Regions from separate parts of the Geobacillus sp. GHH01 genome, predicted to be linked through region 2. Evidence: riboswitches for the same ligand, from Rfam matches in the RefSeq annotation. Region 2 holds a riboswitch; each other region holds the start of a gene.

Region 1 (5,061 bases), 1.0 Mb from region 2:
CTCCGGCCGCTCGCCGATTTCTTGCAATCGTTCGCGCAAAATAGCAAATGTCTGCTCATGGACGCCGATGGGGCGGCCGTAGCGGAACACCATATGCGGATAGCGCGCTTTGGCCTCATCGATTTCCGCCGGGATATGCAGCTTCGAATGCCCGGCCGGCAATAAAATGAGCGGAATGACCGCCACTTCCATTGCCCCGGCTTCGGCGCAGCGTTCGATTCCTTCGCCGATCGACGGACGGCCAAATTCTAAAAAACTTGTTTCAATATGAAACGAATCGCGCAAACGCGGCCGCAGGCGGTCGACAAACTGCCGCACTTGCTCGTTCCCTTCCGGGTCGCGGCTGCCATGGCCGACAAATAAAATGGCTCTCATCCTTGTTTTCCCCCTTTTGTTAGCGGACGTCTTCCGCTGTTCCCTATAAGCGCAATGACTCGATGGGCGCTTCATCCAAATGCGAGGCGCCCATCTATGCTCTTTTATGGAACCAGCCGGTTATTCGATCGACTGTCGGAAAAAGATGCGTCGCTTCGACACCAACGACATCTGCAGACGTTCAAGCTGCACTTATATAACGCATGCTTCCGTCACTCACCGCAAGCCGGCATTTCGATGGACGCGGCCGGTTTTGCCTCTTCGTGTGAAAAACGTCCGACTTGCTTCACGCGGCGGAAAAACTTATGAAACCGTTCATTTGGATGTGCTTGTTCTTGATACTGTTCGATGATTTCTGCCATAACCGCCACAATTTCTTCCGGCGGAATGCCTTCCGCGACGAGCTGGCCGGGATGGGCGTTGCGGCCGACCGTTTTCCCGCCCAAAAACAAATCAAATTTCCCTTTCCGGTACACAAGCCCGATGTCTTCGTGCACCGCGCCGTAGCACGCCATCCCGCAGCCGTTGATGCCAAGCTTCAACTCTTTCGGCAGCGCCATGCCGCCAAACCGGCGCGCCAATTCCTCCGCGTATGGAATGGCGTCTTTTTTCTCTCCATCGCAAAAATCACATGCCTTCACCGTCAGCACATCACCGACCGGCATCACGATCAGTCCGGCGTCAACGAGACGGGCCACAAGCCCATCTGGGTCCTCTGTCAACCGTTCGATTTTCATATAATGATCCGGTGTGTAGGTCATTTTTCCATCCATCCCTACCACTTCCGCAAGCACGATGAGCTGTTCCGGGGTGAACTGTTTATTGGCCACGCCCGGGCTCACCGCCGCTTCCAACAACACGACCGCCGTCTTTCTTGTTTTCCGTCTCTCTAAAGCGGCGAGCGCGTCTTCGGCTGTTTCTTTCACCCGTTTTGGCGCGGCGGTCGGCTGCCGTTTGGCTGTTTTTGCCAGCGGTGCAGCAAGCGGCGGCAAAACGGCAGCCAGCGGCGTTGGCTCGGCCTCCTTCGTGGCCGCGGCAACAGACGACGGTCGAACCGCGGTGGCCAAGGCGGTGAAAGCACGATCCTTCTGGTTGTCCCCGGCGAGGACAGCCGCTTCGGACGGTCCTGATGCCCCCGTGCTTCCTTCGTCCTCATCTTCCAGCGGTTTCGTCTGGTCAAGCGCCCACGGCTCCGCTTCTTTGCGCAGCCGTTCATGCGGTTTGAGCGGCTGGACGGCGGCTGCTAGTTGATACTTGCGCTGGTAGCCGCGCGGCGTGATCATCACGCCGTCATGGACGAATGTCGTTGAGTTGCCGATAATCACCGTCGTCAACATGCCGATCTCATGGTCAAGCATATGCGCCAAGTCGGTGAGGACGATATGCTGCCGCTCGCGGTACGCGCTTTTCACCAGACCGACCGGGGTTTCCGGAGACCGATGGCGGAGCAGGATGCGCTGTGCTTCCACAATCTGTCTAGTGCGCCGTCCGCTTTTCGGGTTGTAAAGCGCGATGACAAAATCGGCCGCGGCGGCGGCGTCAATCCGCTTTTCAATCAGCTCCCACGGCGTCAAATGGTCGCTCAAGCTGATCGTGCACGCATCGTGCATAATCGGTGCGCCAAGCAGCGCGGCGCACGAATGGATCGCGGAAATGCCGGGGATGACTTCGACTTCAATCGAGCTGTCTTTCGTCCACCCTTTTTCGATCAGCACTTCATACACGAGCCCGGCCATGCCGTACAACCCGGCGTCACCGCTTGAAATGACGGCGACCGTTTTGCCGCGCTCCGCCCATTTCACCGCCGCTTGGGCGCGGCTCACCTCTTCCGTCATGCCCGTGCTGATGATTTCCTTTCCGACAATCAGATCGCGCACAAGTTCGATGTACGTTTTGTAGCCAATGATGACGTCGCTTTCTTCAATCGCTTCCCGAGCCCGTTTCGTCATATGGTCGACGCTTCCCGGGCCAAAGCCGACAATGAGCAATTTGCCGCCCACTTTACAGCCCCCCTCTCCATATCTCGATTATCATCGACATCCCTAACCATATGCTGTAAATCCCTGTGACCGCACCAAGGACATAAAACAGTCGTTCCCGCTGCTTTGCTTTCCAAAATCCCCACGATAATCCAGCCGCTGTAGCAATCGTCGCAATGAGCAAGCCGGCGACAAACAGCACAAGCTGAAGGACAGCGGCGCTCACACGCACTTTTCCGACCGCGTGGGTGATAATGGCTAGCTGGGTCGGGCTTTCGACGCCAATGCCATGAATGATGCCGATGATCAAGGCGCCAGCCCAACCAACATGCGAAAAAGAACGGCAACTGTCCATTTCCCGCCTTCCCCGCAGCCATCGAGTAACCGTATGGCCGAACTCATAAAGGAGCTGAAACCGGCTTTTCACCTCACCCCGCCGAAAAAGAGAAAAAAGCATCATCCCGCCAAGAAGCACAAGCGTAACGCCAACTAAGAGCTCAATGGCGGCGGCTGACGACTCGGGAAGCCGGGCGCCGACCATGAGCGCCGCCACCCCCATGACAAACACGATTGCTCCGTGTCCAATAGCGTACATGATTCCGAGCGCCAACTGCTGTCTTCGCCGCGACTCGCTTCCGACCATATCCGCAATGGCCGCGACATGGTCGCTGTCCATCCCATGACGCATGCCGAGAAATATCGCTAACATTACATAACTGGCCCATTCCATCATTACGTCCTCCTCTTTCGAACGCCAATAACCGACTCCGTCCCACCAAGACGGGTCAACCCGTCTTCACGGTATTCATACGTCGCCCACGCGCGAAGCGGCTCGCCGTTTTGCAAATGGCGATGGACGACCTCTTTTGCCTTCTCCGGTGTCATCAACCGGTACCAGACGCCATCCGGGTAGACGATCATCACACACGCATCTTGACAGCGTCCGTTGCAGCGCGTCCTTGTTGTATGGACAGCGTCGTCAAGCCCAAGGCGGGCGATTTCCTCGCGCACCGCGGTTGTCACGTCATCTCCGCCATGGCGGAGGCACGTCCCTCCGTTGCAAATGAGCACATGATGCTTCATTCCCCGCAAATCCCACGTCGCCACCAAATCCCCCCTTTTGCTAGAATGGTAGAATGAAATGCGGCAGACGGACGGTTTTTCGACAAAAGAAAAAGCACCTCTACAGCAGAGGTGCAGAAAAATGTATACGAAAGCCGTAAACGGCCCAAACAGGGCCCCTAAAGCCGTCATTCTCCCGCACGTCTGCCTATAGTCCCGTAGGCATCCGTCCGATCCAAACAAGGCAGGTCTCCTGACTTAGGATCATCGCTTGGCGGCGTCTTCCCGAAGCATCCTTCAGTGACTTGTTGCCGCAAAGCTCTCCATCACAGTGGCGGGCACCGTGCCGGATTTTCACCGGGCTTCCCTTTTCACCCAAGCCCTTAAGCAGGCTTAGGCACCTTGTTTGTCTTACCGCCATATATGCGCTGTCATGGAACAAGCATCCGTTTTCATCGTAGTACAACCAATGCGTTGCCGTCAACCGTTTTTTGCCGACAAATCTTTGTTGGCGACGACAACGCCGTCCGCATCAGCGTACACGTACGCCCCTGGCTCCCAGCGGACGCCGCCAAACTCGAGCGCAACGTCGCGGGCGCCTTTTCCTTCTTTTTGGCATTTCGAGCGGGCGTTCCATTTCAACCAGAACGATACATCTCCAACTTGTCCAGGTCTAAGACAAATCCAGCGCCCAGCAATATATCCAATCCTAACAAACCGTTAATCCCCTCATAGTCCATCCCGCTAAAATCAATTTCATACTCTCTTAGCTGGAAAGAATCTAGCTGAATACAGTCTAATTTTTTTGTAAACGCGTACTCTTTCCCACCGATTCCGTAATAAGCCACAATACGATCGCCCGGCTCTACCCGCAAATGAATATCTTCTACTGCATTTTGAGAAATCACTGTTTTCGCCGCACCAGTATCAATCACCATATTATGAATCAACTTAGACCTTCCTTGATAAACGATTTCGATCGATGCAAACAGCAAGCCTTCACGATATTCAATCTGCATAATGAAATTTCCCTCTCAGGCCAATCGCTCCCCGAACTTTTAAAACAATCTCCTTGTGGCTAGTATGATAAACAAGCTGATTCCCTTTCGATTGCAGCAACTCACGAGTTGCATCCTTGTCCGAAACCGTTCCGATAACAGCCACCTCTTCAATGATTTCTTGATCTCCCTCTAAATGGGACTTTAATACTTGTAATTTCACAAATTGATTTGGATACAATGAACGCACTTCCTGCCATTCCATCTCCATCGCCTCAACCTGTTCGTTGTATTGAACGAGACTCGACCGCAGCCGTCAACCATTTTTCGCCAACAAATCTTTGTTGGCGACGACAACGCCGTCCGCATCAGCGTACACGTACGCCCCTGGCTCCCAGCGGACGCCGCCAAACTCGAGCGCAACGTCGCGTGAGCCTTTTCCCTCTTTTTTGCTTTTCACCGGGCATGTGCCGATCGCCATCACGCCAATCGGCATGGCGCCAATTTCCGCTGAATCGCGGATGCAGCCGTGGATGATGACGCCAGCAAGCCCCCTCTCGCAAGCGATTTGCGCCAGCCGGTCGCCTAATAGCGCGACGCGGCGCGAGCCTTTTCCATCGACCACGAGCACCGTCCCCGGCGGCACC
Region 2 (5,061 bases):
ACGGTTGATGTAATTGATCATCGTGCTCGTCGCCACCATTTTTTGCTGGCGCGCGAGGTTGTAGAAGAACGCAAACCCTGAGTAGAAAAACAGTCCTTCTAAAATGACGTCAAAAACGATCGAGCGCAACAAGTTTTCCACATTCGGCTCTTCGGCAAACGCCTTGTAGCCGTTCGTCACAAAATCGTTCCGCTTGCGCAGCGTCGGTTCGTTTCGCCAAAAGTCGAACACTTCATCTTGCTTTGCTTTCGGCACAAGGCTCGAGAGCACGTACGAATAGGAATGGTTGTGAATGACTTCCTGCTGGGCAAGCATGATCATCAAGGCATTGATGCTTGGATCGGTAATGTAATCCGCCACACGTCCCGCGTAATCGGTTTGAATGCTGTCAAGCAGCGCCAACAGGCCGATGATTTTCAAAAACGCCTCCTGTTCGCGGGCGGTCAGCTGCGGAAACTGCTTCACATCTTGGGCCATATTGATTTCAAACGGTGTCCAAAAGTTGGCGAGCATTCGCTTATATTTCGCATACGCCCATGGGTAGGCGATATCGTCCCAGTTCAACACATTCGAGCAGCGGCCGTTGATGATGCCCGTCGAACGGTTCGGCGCCTCTGGATCCATAATCGGCCGTTTGACTAAGCTGATTGTCATGATCCATTCCTCCCTTTCAGCTAAGCTTCGGCGTGAATCTTTCCCCGGAATCGGCAACGTCCGGGGGAAGACCGTCAGCTCGCGCAAGAATCGCACTCGTCGATCGTCCCCGATGTCGAACGCACGTAATACGTCGTTTTCAGCCCCGACTTCCACGCCGTCAAATGCAAATCGAGCAGCTCTTTTGCCTTAATCGTGTTCACGACGTAGAAGTTAAAGGAGATGGCTTGGTCGATATGGCGCTGGCGGGCGGCGTTTTGCTTGATGCTCCAGCGCTGGTCGATATGGTACGCCGATTTGTAATACCATGTCGTCTGTTCGTTTAAATCCGGCACCGTAACGGGAATCTTATAATCTTTCTTTTCCTCGGCGTACACTTTTAAGAAAATCGGGTCAATGCTCGCTGTACTGCCGGCGATGATCGACGTCGAGGCGTTCGGCGCCACCGCCATCACATAGCCGTTTCGCATCCCATAGCGGGCCACGTCTTGCTTCAGCCGATCCCAATCCAATTCACCGTGGCTTTCGTAGCCGCGCCGCTCAAAATAAGCGCCTGTCTGCCAATCCGATCCTGGAAACGCCGGGTAGCTCCCTTTCTCTTTGGCGAGCTCCATGCTCGCTTGAATCGCCAAATACGCGATCGTTTCATACAGCTCGTCGGCATAGCGGACCGCTTCGTCCGACTCCCAGCGAATGCCTTTTAACGCCAACAAATGATGCCAGCCAAAGGTTCCAAGCCCGACAGCGCGGTATTTTTGATTCGTCAGGCCGGCTTGCAGCACAGGGATATTGTTTAAATCAATGACATTATCGAGCATCCGCATTTGAATCGGGATCAGCCGCGCCAAAACGCCGTCGGTCACCGCCCGCGCCAAGTTGATCGACGATAAGTTGCAGACGACAAAATCGCCTGGGATTTTCTCAATGATGATCGTCCCATCTTTCACATATTGCCGCTTCGTCACTGTCGGGCTTTGGTTTTGCGCGATTTCCGTGCAAAGGTTGCTGCAGTAGATCATCCCGAGATGGCGATTCGGATTTTGCCGGTTCACTTCATCGCGGTAAAACATAAACGGCGTCCCCGACTCGAGCTGGCTGCGCATAATGCTTTTCATCACGTCGATCGCCGGCACTTTTTCTTTCGACAGTCTTGGTTCGTTGACACATTGCCAGTATTTCTCCCGAAAGCTGCCGCACCCTTTTTCCTCATCATAAAAATCTTCCAAGCTAAACCCCATCACCTTCCGCACTTCATGCGGATCAAACAAATACCAGTCGCCGCGCTGTTCGACTTGCTCCATGAACAAATCAGGGATGCAAACGCCGGTGAACAAATCATGCGTCCGCAGCCGTTCGTCACCGTTGTTGAGCCGCGCATCGAGAAACGCAAAAATGTCTTTATGCCATACATCCAAATAGACGGAAATGGCCCCTTTTCGCTGTCCTAACTGATCGACGCTCACCGCTGTATTGTTCAACTGCTTCATCCACGGGATGACGCCGGAGGAGACCCCTTTGAATCCTTTGATGTCGCTGCCGCGCGAACGGATTTTGCCTAAATAGACGCCGATGCCGCCGCCCGATTTCGACAAATTGGCGATGTCGGTGTTGCTGTCATAAATCCCTTGCAAGCTGTCATCGACCGTGTCGACAAAGCAGCTCGACAGCTGGCCGTATGACTTTCCGGCATTGGCAAGCGTCGGCGTCGCCACGGTCATGTATAAGTTGCTTAACGCCCAATACGCTTCCTTCACGAGCTCAAGGCGCCGCTTGGGTGGTTCATTCACCATTAGCGTCATGGCGATGACCAAAAACCGCTCCTGCGGCAATTCATACAGCCGCCGCTCATAATCGCGGGCCAAATACCGATCAGCGAGCGTGCGCAGCCCGATATACGTAAACAACAAGTCTTTGCCTGGATCAAGAAATGAGCCAGCCGTCTCGATCTCTTCTTTCGTATAACGCTCAAGCAATAGCGGGCTGTACACCCCTTGTTCTGTCAAAGAAACGATTAATGAATAAAAATCACCATATCGCTCGCGCGCATCGTACCCGCGCTGCCGCGCCGCCTCGCGGTACAGTTGCTGCAAATACAGCCGGGCGCACACAAATGTCCAGTCCGGCTCCTCCTCACTAATATACGACAGCCCTTCCAAAATGGCGGTTTGATACAGCTGCTCGAAGGTGACCATCTCTTTTCGGCTGAGAAGCTGCCATACACGTTCTTCATATTCCTCGAGCGACAAACGGACAAAGTCTGCCGCCGCCTGCTCCACCAACCTAGCAAACTCCTCGCGCGAAAATGATTTCTCTTTTCCTTGATCATCGACAACAATAGACTTCGTGGACACTGTCATTCGTTTCCCCTCTCCTCCATAAAAAAATCCGCTCGGGCAGGCGAGCGGATGAAACGACAGACGGAAAAAAGGCATACGAAACCCTTTTTCTTTTCCCCTATCGTTTCATCTTCTCACACCCCGAAGAACATGAAACGTTCCAAGCAAGGCAGGTCTCCTGACTCGTGCATCGTCCTACTTTGGGGCCTTCCCAGCGGCGCGCCGAATGGCTCTTGCCGCCAGTGGCCATCCCATTTCGTCCGCACATACAGTTGCGGGGGCAGTTCCGGATTCACACCGGATTCCCTATTAAGTCCTGATGGACACCATTGCTTGGCGCAACGATATATAGTTGTTTAAAAAAGAGAACAAAACAATATATAGTAGATGATCATCCTGATGGAACAAGCATATACCAAAACCGGGAGAATTGCAAGAGTGGGAGAAAGCAAATTTTCTCTTTCGCTTCGCCAAAGGCAAGGAAACTGTCCGCACCATCGAAAAAGGCGTTCTAGGTGTCGCCCTTAGAACGCCCTGTCGTTTCCCTGCTACGCCTCCAAAACAGACGCTGGCCGCTCCTCGTTTTGTACGGATTGAGCAAAATCGTACTTCTTTTCCACATAGACTTGATGCCAAACCATAAACGCCAAGACCGTCCACAGCTTGCGGCTATGATCCGCCTTGTGGCGGGCATGTTCATCCAGCAGCCGATAGAGCACGTCCTTATGGAACAGATGATCAGTTTCGCTTTCGTTGATGAGCTGTCTCGCCCAGTCATACATTTCGTTTTTCAGCCAGTGGCGAATCGGCACGGGAAACCCTAATTTTTTCCGGTTTAACACATGATCCGGTACGATGCCCTCGGCCGCTTTGCGCAAAATATATTTCGTCGTGCCGTTGGCTGTTTTCATGTCAGGGGCGATTTGCCTAGCAACCTCAAATACCTTTTTGTCTAAAAAGGGAACGCGCAGCTCAAGCGAATGGGCCATCGTCATTTTGTCCGCTTTGACTAAAATATCGCCCCTTAGCCATGTATGAAGATCAATATACTGCATCCGGTTGACGGGTGGGTAATGAAGCGTTTCGCGGTAAAAAGGAGCCGTCACCGCCGTATATTCGCGCCCCTCTTGGTACGTTTTGAGCAACGCCGCTTTTTCCTTTTCGCTATAGATTTTCGCATTGCCGACATACCGTTCTTCAAGCGGCGTCGTTCCGCGCTCCAAAAAGCTTTTTCCTTTCATTCCGTCCGGAAGCATCTTCGCGATCACCCGCAACACCGCTTTTACGATGTTTGGCATGCGCGCAAACAGCCGCAACGACTCTGGTTCGCGGTAAATGTTGTAGCCGCCAAACAGCTCGTCCGCCCCCTCGCCGGAAAGCACAACCGTGACATGCTTTCTCGCCTCACGAGCGACAAAATACAGCGGCACAGCCGCAGGATCGGCAAGCGGATCGTCCATATGCCACATAATTTTCGGCAGCTCTTCCATATACTCCTGCGGTGAGATGACATAGCTAATGTTGTCTACCCCAAGCTTCTCTGCGGTTTCTTTTGCGACATCGATTTCACTGAACCCTTCCCGCTCAAACCCGACGGAAAATGTCTTCAGGTGCGGATGGAATTGTTTCGCGATGGCGACGATGAACGATGAATCAATGCCTCCCGACAAAAACGCACCGACCGGCACATCGCTGCGCATATGGACGTTGACCGAATCAAACAGCGCATCGCGGATTTGCTTGACAAGCTCCTCTTCCGATTGGCGAATGGGCTCGAAGGATGCCTTCCAATAACGATGAATGGTGAGCGGTTTTCCGACTTTTTTCTTGAGATAATGCCCCGGCTCCAGCTTGTAAATGCCGGCCGACATCGTCAGCGGCTCAGGGACATATTGGAATGTTAAATAATGCTGCAGGGAATCACCGTTTGGCGATTCCTGTCTGAGGGCCAGCAAGATGCTTTTCTTTTCCGAAGCGAAAAATGTGCGATCTCCTTGCTCCGCATAAAAAAACGGCTTAATGCCGAACGGATCCCGCGCCGCAAACACCGTTTTCTCTTGCTTGTCCCAAA
Region 3 (5,061 bases), 1.5 Mb from region 2:
GGCATCAACCGCATTGCCGACGCCAGCGGTCGCCATGACCGCAACCGAAAACGCTTCCCCTTCTTTCTGAAGCCAAACAGCATCCCGGACATCAACCGCCGTCATCATGCCGACCGTTCGTTCCGGCGGAAACCCGTGCTGCTCCAAATAGCGGCGCATGTCTCCTTCCGCATCACTGCAATCGTAATCCAACCCGACTTGGCGGTTGACAAAATGGGTCGCCCATTGAAATCCGGCGCCGATCAATGCCGAGGACAGGACGCGAAGCGGCGCGGCCGCAGTAAGCACAGCGGCGTCATCAAGAAAGGAAAGCCGCAGCCCGCCGACCGGCGATTCCCCTTGCTTCTTGTTCGGCATGAACGAAAACATCGGCGTTGCCGACGCCGGATGGGCCAGACGCACAATCGGCGCGGCAAACACTTCCTCAAGCAACGCCGGCGTCATGACATCCGCAGGGGCGCCGAGCGCGGCTATTTTCCCTTTGTTCAGCACGAGCACCCGATCGCAATACAAGCTCGCCGCATTCATATCGTGGAAAACGGCGACGACCGTCAAGCCGCGGGCGTGCGCCGCTTCGGCGAGCCGGTCCAAAAGCCGGACTTGGCCGCTCACATCCATATGGTTCGTCGGCTCATCGAGCAAGAGCAGCTTGGGCTCTTGGGCGAGTGCGCGGGCCAAATAGGCGCGCTGCCGCTCGCCGCCGCTCAATCGTTCGAGCGGTTCATCGATTTTCCCCGTCAGGCCGACGGCCGCAAGCGCGTCTCGGAGGGCGGCTTCATCGTCCTCCGTCCACGTCGGAAAGAAGCCGCGCTGATGAGGATAGCGGCCGAGCGCCACCGTTTCCCTCACCGTATAGCCGGGCGCCGCCTCCGCTGTCTGCGGCAAGACGGCGGCCATCCGCGCCCATTGCTTCGCAGACAGCGCCGAGAGCTTTCGGCCATCGATGACGATCTCCCCGCTTGCCAGCGGCAGCTCTTTGCAAATGAGTTTCAGCAGCGTCGTTTTTCCGCTGCCGTTCGGCCCGACGATGCCAAAAAGCTCCCCTTTTTCCACGGAAAACGTCACACGATCAAGCACTTGCTTTGGTCCATACCGATGCGATACGGCCCGCACCTCGAGCATCATCATCCCATCTTTCGCTTCATTTTTCGGAAAAACAAGACGGCAAATAGCGGGGCGCCGATCAGCGCGGTGATGACGCCGATCGGCAGTTCGCGCGGTTCGATGATCGTCCGCGCCGCCACATCGGCAAGCACAAGAAACGCCCCGCCATACAAGAGCGACAGCGGCAGCAGCACCCGGTAGTTTGGCCCGCACACAAGCCGAACCATATGCGGAACAACGAGCCCAACAAAACCGATCGTCCCGGACACCGACACCGCCGCGCCGGTGAGCAGCGCCGCCGCCGTCAAAATGATGACTTTTCGGCGCGTAACATCAACGCCGACATGAAGCGCCGCCGCCTCGCCAAAAGCAAACGCGTTCAACTCGCGGCCGTTGGCGAGAAGCACCGCCGCGCCGATGAGAAAAAACGGCAACAAAAGCCCGCTGTATTTCCAGCCGCGCATCGCGACGCTTCCCATCAGCCATGAGATGATTTGCCGCAATTCTTCCCCGGTCAACGCGATCATGAGCGAAATGAACGCGCTGAAAAACGCGCCGAAGATAATGCCGGCTAAAATGATCGTCTCAACCGACATGCGCCGCTCCACAGCGCGAGTGAACGCCAAAACGGCGGCAAGCGTCGCCATGCCAAACAAGATGCTCACGACCGGCAGCGTAAACGTGCCAAAGAACGGCCATTGCCAGCCGAGAAAGATGACGAGCACCGCCCCGACCGACGCGCCGGACGAGACACCGAGCGTGTACGGATCGGCGAGCGCATTTTTTAACAGCCCTTGAAACGCGGCCCCGGCCAGCGCCAATGACGCCCCGACCAAAAACGCAAGCACGACGCGCGGCAAGCGGATCGCCATCACGATCGGCACCCAATCAGCCGGAATGTGGCGAGGCAGCGCCGCTCCGAACCATTCAGCCGCCAAAATGCGGACAATAGAAGAAAAGGGAATCGACAGCGATCCTGTCGATATCCCTACGAGAAGCGATAACACGGCCGCGGTGACGGCCAATATATACATCCACATTTTACTTGAACACATCCGGGTAAATGGCTTTGGCAAGTTCCTCGACCCCTTCGACAAGGCGCGGACCCGGTCGGCTTACTAAGTCGGTGTTGACGTCATACACCCGCTTGTTTTTCACCGCCGGCACGTCTTTCCAAGCGGCGCGCGCCAACACTTGCTTCGCTCCGCCGTATGTCGTGATGATGACATCCGGCTTATAGGCCACGGCTTTTTCTTCCGTCACCATCGGCCAGCCTTCCAAGCTGCCGGCGACGTTTTTCGCCGAAATCACTTGAAGCATCTCATCCATAAACGTCCCTTTGCCGGCCGTATAAATTTGCGGCGGCGGCGACACTTCAATCCAGACATTGGCCTGTTTGTCCGCCGGGATTTGTTTCGCTTTTTCTTTGATTTTCGCAAGCTTCTCTTTCATCTCATCAATCACTTGCTTCGCTTTGTCTGTCGTCCCGGTCGCTTTGCCGATCAAGTCGATGGACGCATATACATCGTCGAACGACTTCGCGTCATTCACGACAAGCACGGTGATGCCGGCGTCTTTCAATTGCTTGAGGCCATCGCGCGAGTTATGGGCGCTTGACGCGTGGGCCAAGACAAGATCCGGTTTGAGCGAAATGATTTTCTCGACGTTGAATTCCATGCCGCCGATTTTCGTTTTCGTTTTGACGTCTTCCGGGTAATTGTCAAAATCGCTGACGCCGACGATCTTATCGCCCAACCCCAACGCATAGGCGATTTCCGTATTGCTTGGGATGAGCGAGACGATCTTTTTCGGTTCCGCTTTGATCGTGACATCCTCGCCAAGCCCGTCTTTCACCGTCACCGGAAACGCCGCTTGTTCCGTTTTCGGTTCTTCTTTTTTCGCTGGCTGGGCGTTGCTATTGGCTCCACCGCTGCAGCCGACCAGCACGGCGGCCAGAAGGAAGAACACCGCCACCACCGCCGGCCATGTCCAACGTTTCATCCGTCATTCCCCCTTCAGTGATGTATGTACAATAAAAAACGCCCATTCCGCCTAAATCTGGGAATGAGCGCGAAACAGACCGCCAATGGGCACAACAATGCCCTATGCGACTGTTTCCGCGTCTCACCCCCCGAAGATTCGGAAACTGCGGCAAGCAAGGCAGGTCTACTGGCTCATGCTTCATCCTACTCTGAAGCCTTCCCGTACGGAAAACAGCGCAAGCCATCCGTCCGTACAGTGGCGATTTCATTTCGTCCGCATTGACAGTTGCGGGGACAGCTCCGGATTCCCACCGGATTCCCTATTAAGCCTTTTCGGCGCCTTGCTGCGAATGGATTCAGTTATGGGATATGGACATTTTTATAATAATGCAGCGTTTAGCATTTGACAACTATGAATTTACAGCACTTCACCTTCCCACTCTTGCAGATAATCGAGACGGATTCATGACCCATGCTTCATAAGGAACAGAGCATCCCCTTTTCATCGCATCGAGCACCCGCGATTTCAAATGCGGCCATGTCACATATTCATCAATATTCGACTCATCGATCAACACAAACTTCGCCTCTTGAATTTCCTCAGGCTGGGGAAAAACGTTTCCTTTCACATATGTCGCTTTAAATGCAATGTTTATGATATTTTTAGTTTCATTGTAGTACACGCCGCTGACCCCAATGAGACGGATGTCAACGCCAGTCTCTTCATGCACCTCACGATGAACGGCCCGATCGAGCGGCTCGCCCGGTTCAACTTGTCCACCCGGCATTTCCCACGTATCGGAGCGGTCATAGCTTTTAACAAGCAAAACCTCTCCCGTGTCATTCGTAATATAGGCTGAAACGGTGATAATGGCTTGTTGGTGTTTATCCATCAAGCTCTCCTCCTACATCGCGGAATGATCCTAGCCCTCTCCTGCAGAAAAAAAGCAGCTGCCCCATCTATACTGCCATCTTGAAAAAAATAAGGAAAATCCGTGGTGCTAGTTGAACATTAACGCCTCACGTGATGACACAGCGCAAGAGGGACAAGATCTCCACAACAGCATAGGCATGATGTTGTCCGTGCCTCGCTAGTTGGTGACGGATCTATTAGAAAAACTCTATTTAACGGAAAAACGGAGCAACCGACAACAACAGTTATATCGAGAGCGTTCAGGGAACATCTCCCTAGTGAATAAGTTTCCAATGACATACTGATACCCTGCTCGTTCCGAAGTAAAACAAAACAACTTTCCAAGAATATGAATGGCGATTATGACCCATTTCCTTGCTTTAACAAATGACGATTTCAGCGCTACAATACATTTAGAGCCGCCAGACAGTTGCGCTGATACCAAGAACAAGATCGCCGTATATTGCTTTTGAATTTCCGCTTGATCCGTTGTAAAATGAAGACGCTCTTGTATGGGATTTCTCCTTTCTAATGTTAGATGAGCACTTTCATTTTAAAAGGAGATTTTCATACAAGGACTATTTTTATGCTCGTCTGATTTTATCTAGCACCACGGGTAACTAAACATCATGCAATACATATCTTTTTATATATATTCAGAATTTAACTTCTTCTTATAATTGATAACGCGGTAAAAATAGAGTGTAAATTAAAAATTTCCAATAATGATTTATAATTGTACATGTAACAGATAGCAATGAAATCTATACCAACGCGGCTGCTCTACCCCGTTAATCTTTAATTGATCAAATATCCATTCAACGCATTATGGAGATCAAACAGACACTTTTCAAATCCAGTTTTCAAGAAGACAGCAATCACATAACCATAGGCACCTTTTGTTTCTCCACTATTCCAGCGGTTAATCGAGAAAACAAAAAGAATTCTCACTTGTTCAACCGTTCTTTATACCTTTAAACTAGTAATACCGAGTTGAAATGACCCATTTTGTTTGGAGATCATACTACAAGAATGTTTCAAAGGGCCGTACCATCCACCATG

Evidence for each region. A riboswitch is a leader RNA that binds a small molecule or an ion and turns the genes downstream of it on or off. The one in region 2 is predicted to bind cobalamin.
Region 1: another riboswitch for cobalamin. It lies ahead of GHH_RS09115 (ferredoxin); the one in region 2 lies ahead of GHH_RS04235 (ribonucleoside-diphosphate reductase subunit alpha).
Region 3: another riboswitch for cobalamin. It lies ahead of GHH_RS11585 (ABC transporter substrate-binding protein); the one in region 2 lies ahead of GHH_RS04235 (ribonucleoside-diphosphate reductase subunit alpha).

The regions. Positions count from the first base shown of each region.
Region 1 is NC_020210.1:1,835,898-1,840,958, forward strand. Features, by position in the region: gene GHH_RS09100 (sirohydrochlorin chelatase) at 1-375, opposite strand, end outside; gene cobJ (precorrin-3B C(17)-methyltransferase) at 588-2,375, opposite strand; gene GHH_RS09110 (High-affinity nickel-transporter) at 2,377-3,084, opposite strand; gene GHH_RS09115 (ferredoxin) at 3,087-3,461, opposite strand; cobalamin riboswitch at 3,642-3,836, opposite strand; partial or broken gene GHH_RS09120 (S-adenosylmethionine--2-demethylmenaquinone methyltransferase) at 3,897-4,037, opposite strand; gene GHH_RS09125 (retropepsin-like aspartic protease) at 4,055-4,435, opposite strand; gene GHH_RS09130 (hypothetical protein) at 4,425-4,679, opposite strand; gene rraA (ribonuclease E activity regulator RraA) at 4,731-5,061, opposite strand, start outside.
Region 2 is NC_020210.1:824,450-829,510, reverse strand. Features, by position in the region: gene GHH_RS04240 (ribonucleotide-diphosphate reductase subunit beta) at 1-654, opposite strand, end outside; gene GHH_RS04235 (ribonucleoside-diphosphate reductase subunit alpha) at 729-3,086, opposite strand; cobalamin riboswitch at 3,141-3,336, opposite strand; gene asnB (asparagine synthase (glutamine-hydrolyzing)) at 3,539-5,061, opposite strand, start outside.
Region 3 is NC_020210.1:2,356,991-2,362,051, forward strand. Features, by position in the region: gene GHH_RS11575 (adenosylcobinamide amidohydrolase) at 1-1,128, opposite strand, end outside; gene GHH_RS11580 (iron ABC transporter permease) at 1,125-2,159, opposite strand; gene GHH_RS11585 (ABC transporter substrate-binding protein) at 2,146-3,105, opposite strand; cobalamin riboswitch at 3,246-3,445, opposite strand; gene GHH_RS11590 (NUDIX hydrolase) at 3,515-3,982, opposite strand; partial or broken gene GHH_RS19735 (IS982 family transposase) at 4,105-4,513, opposite strand.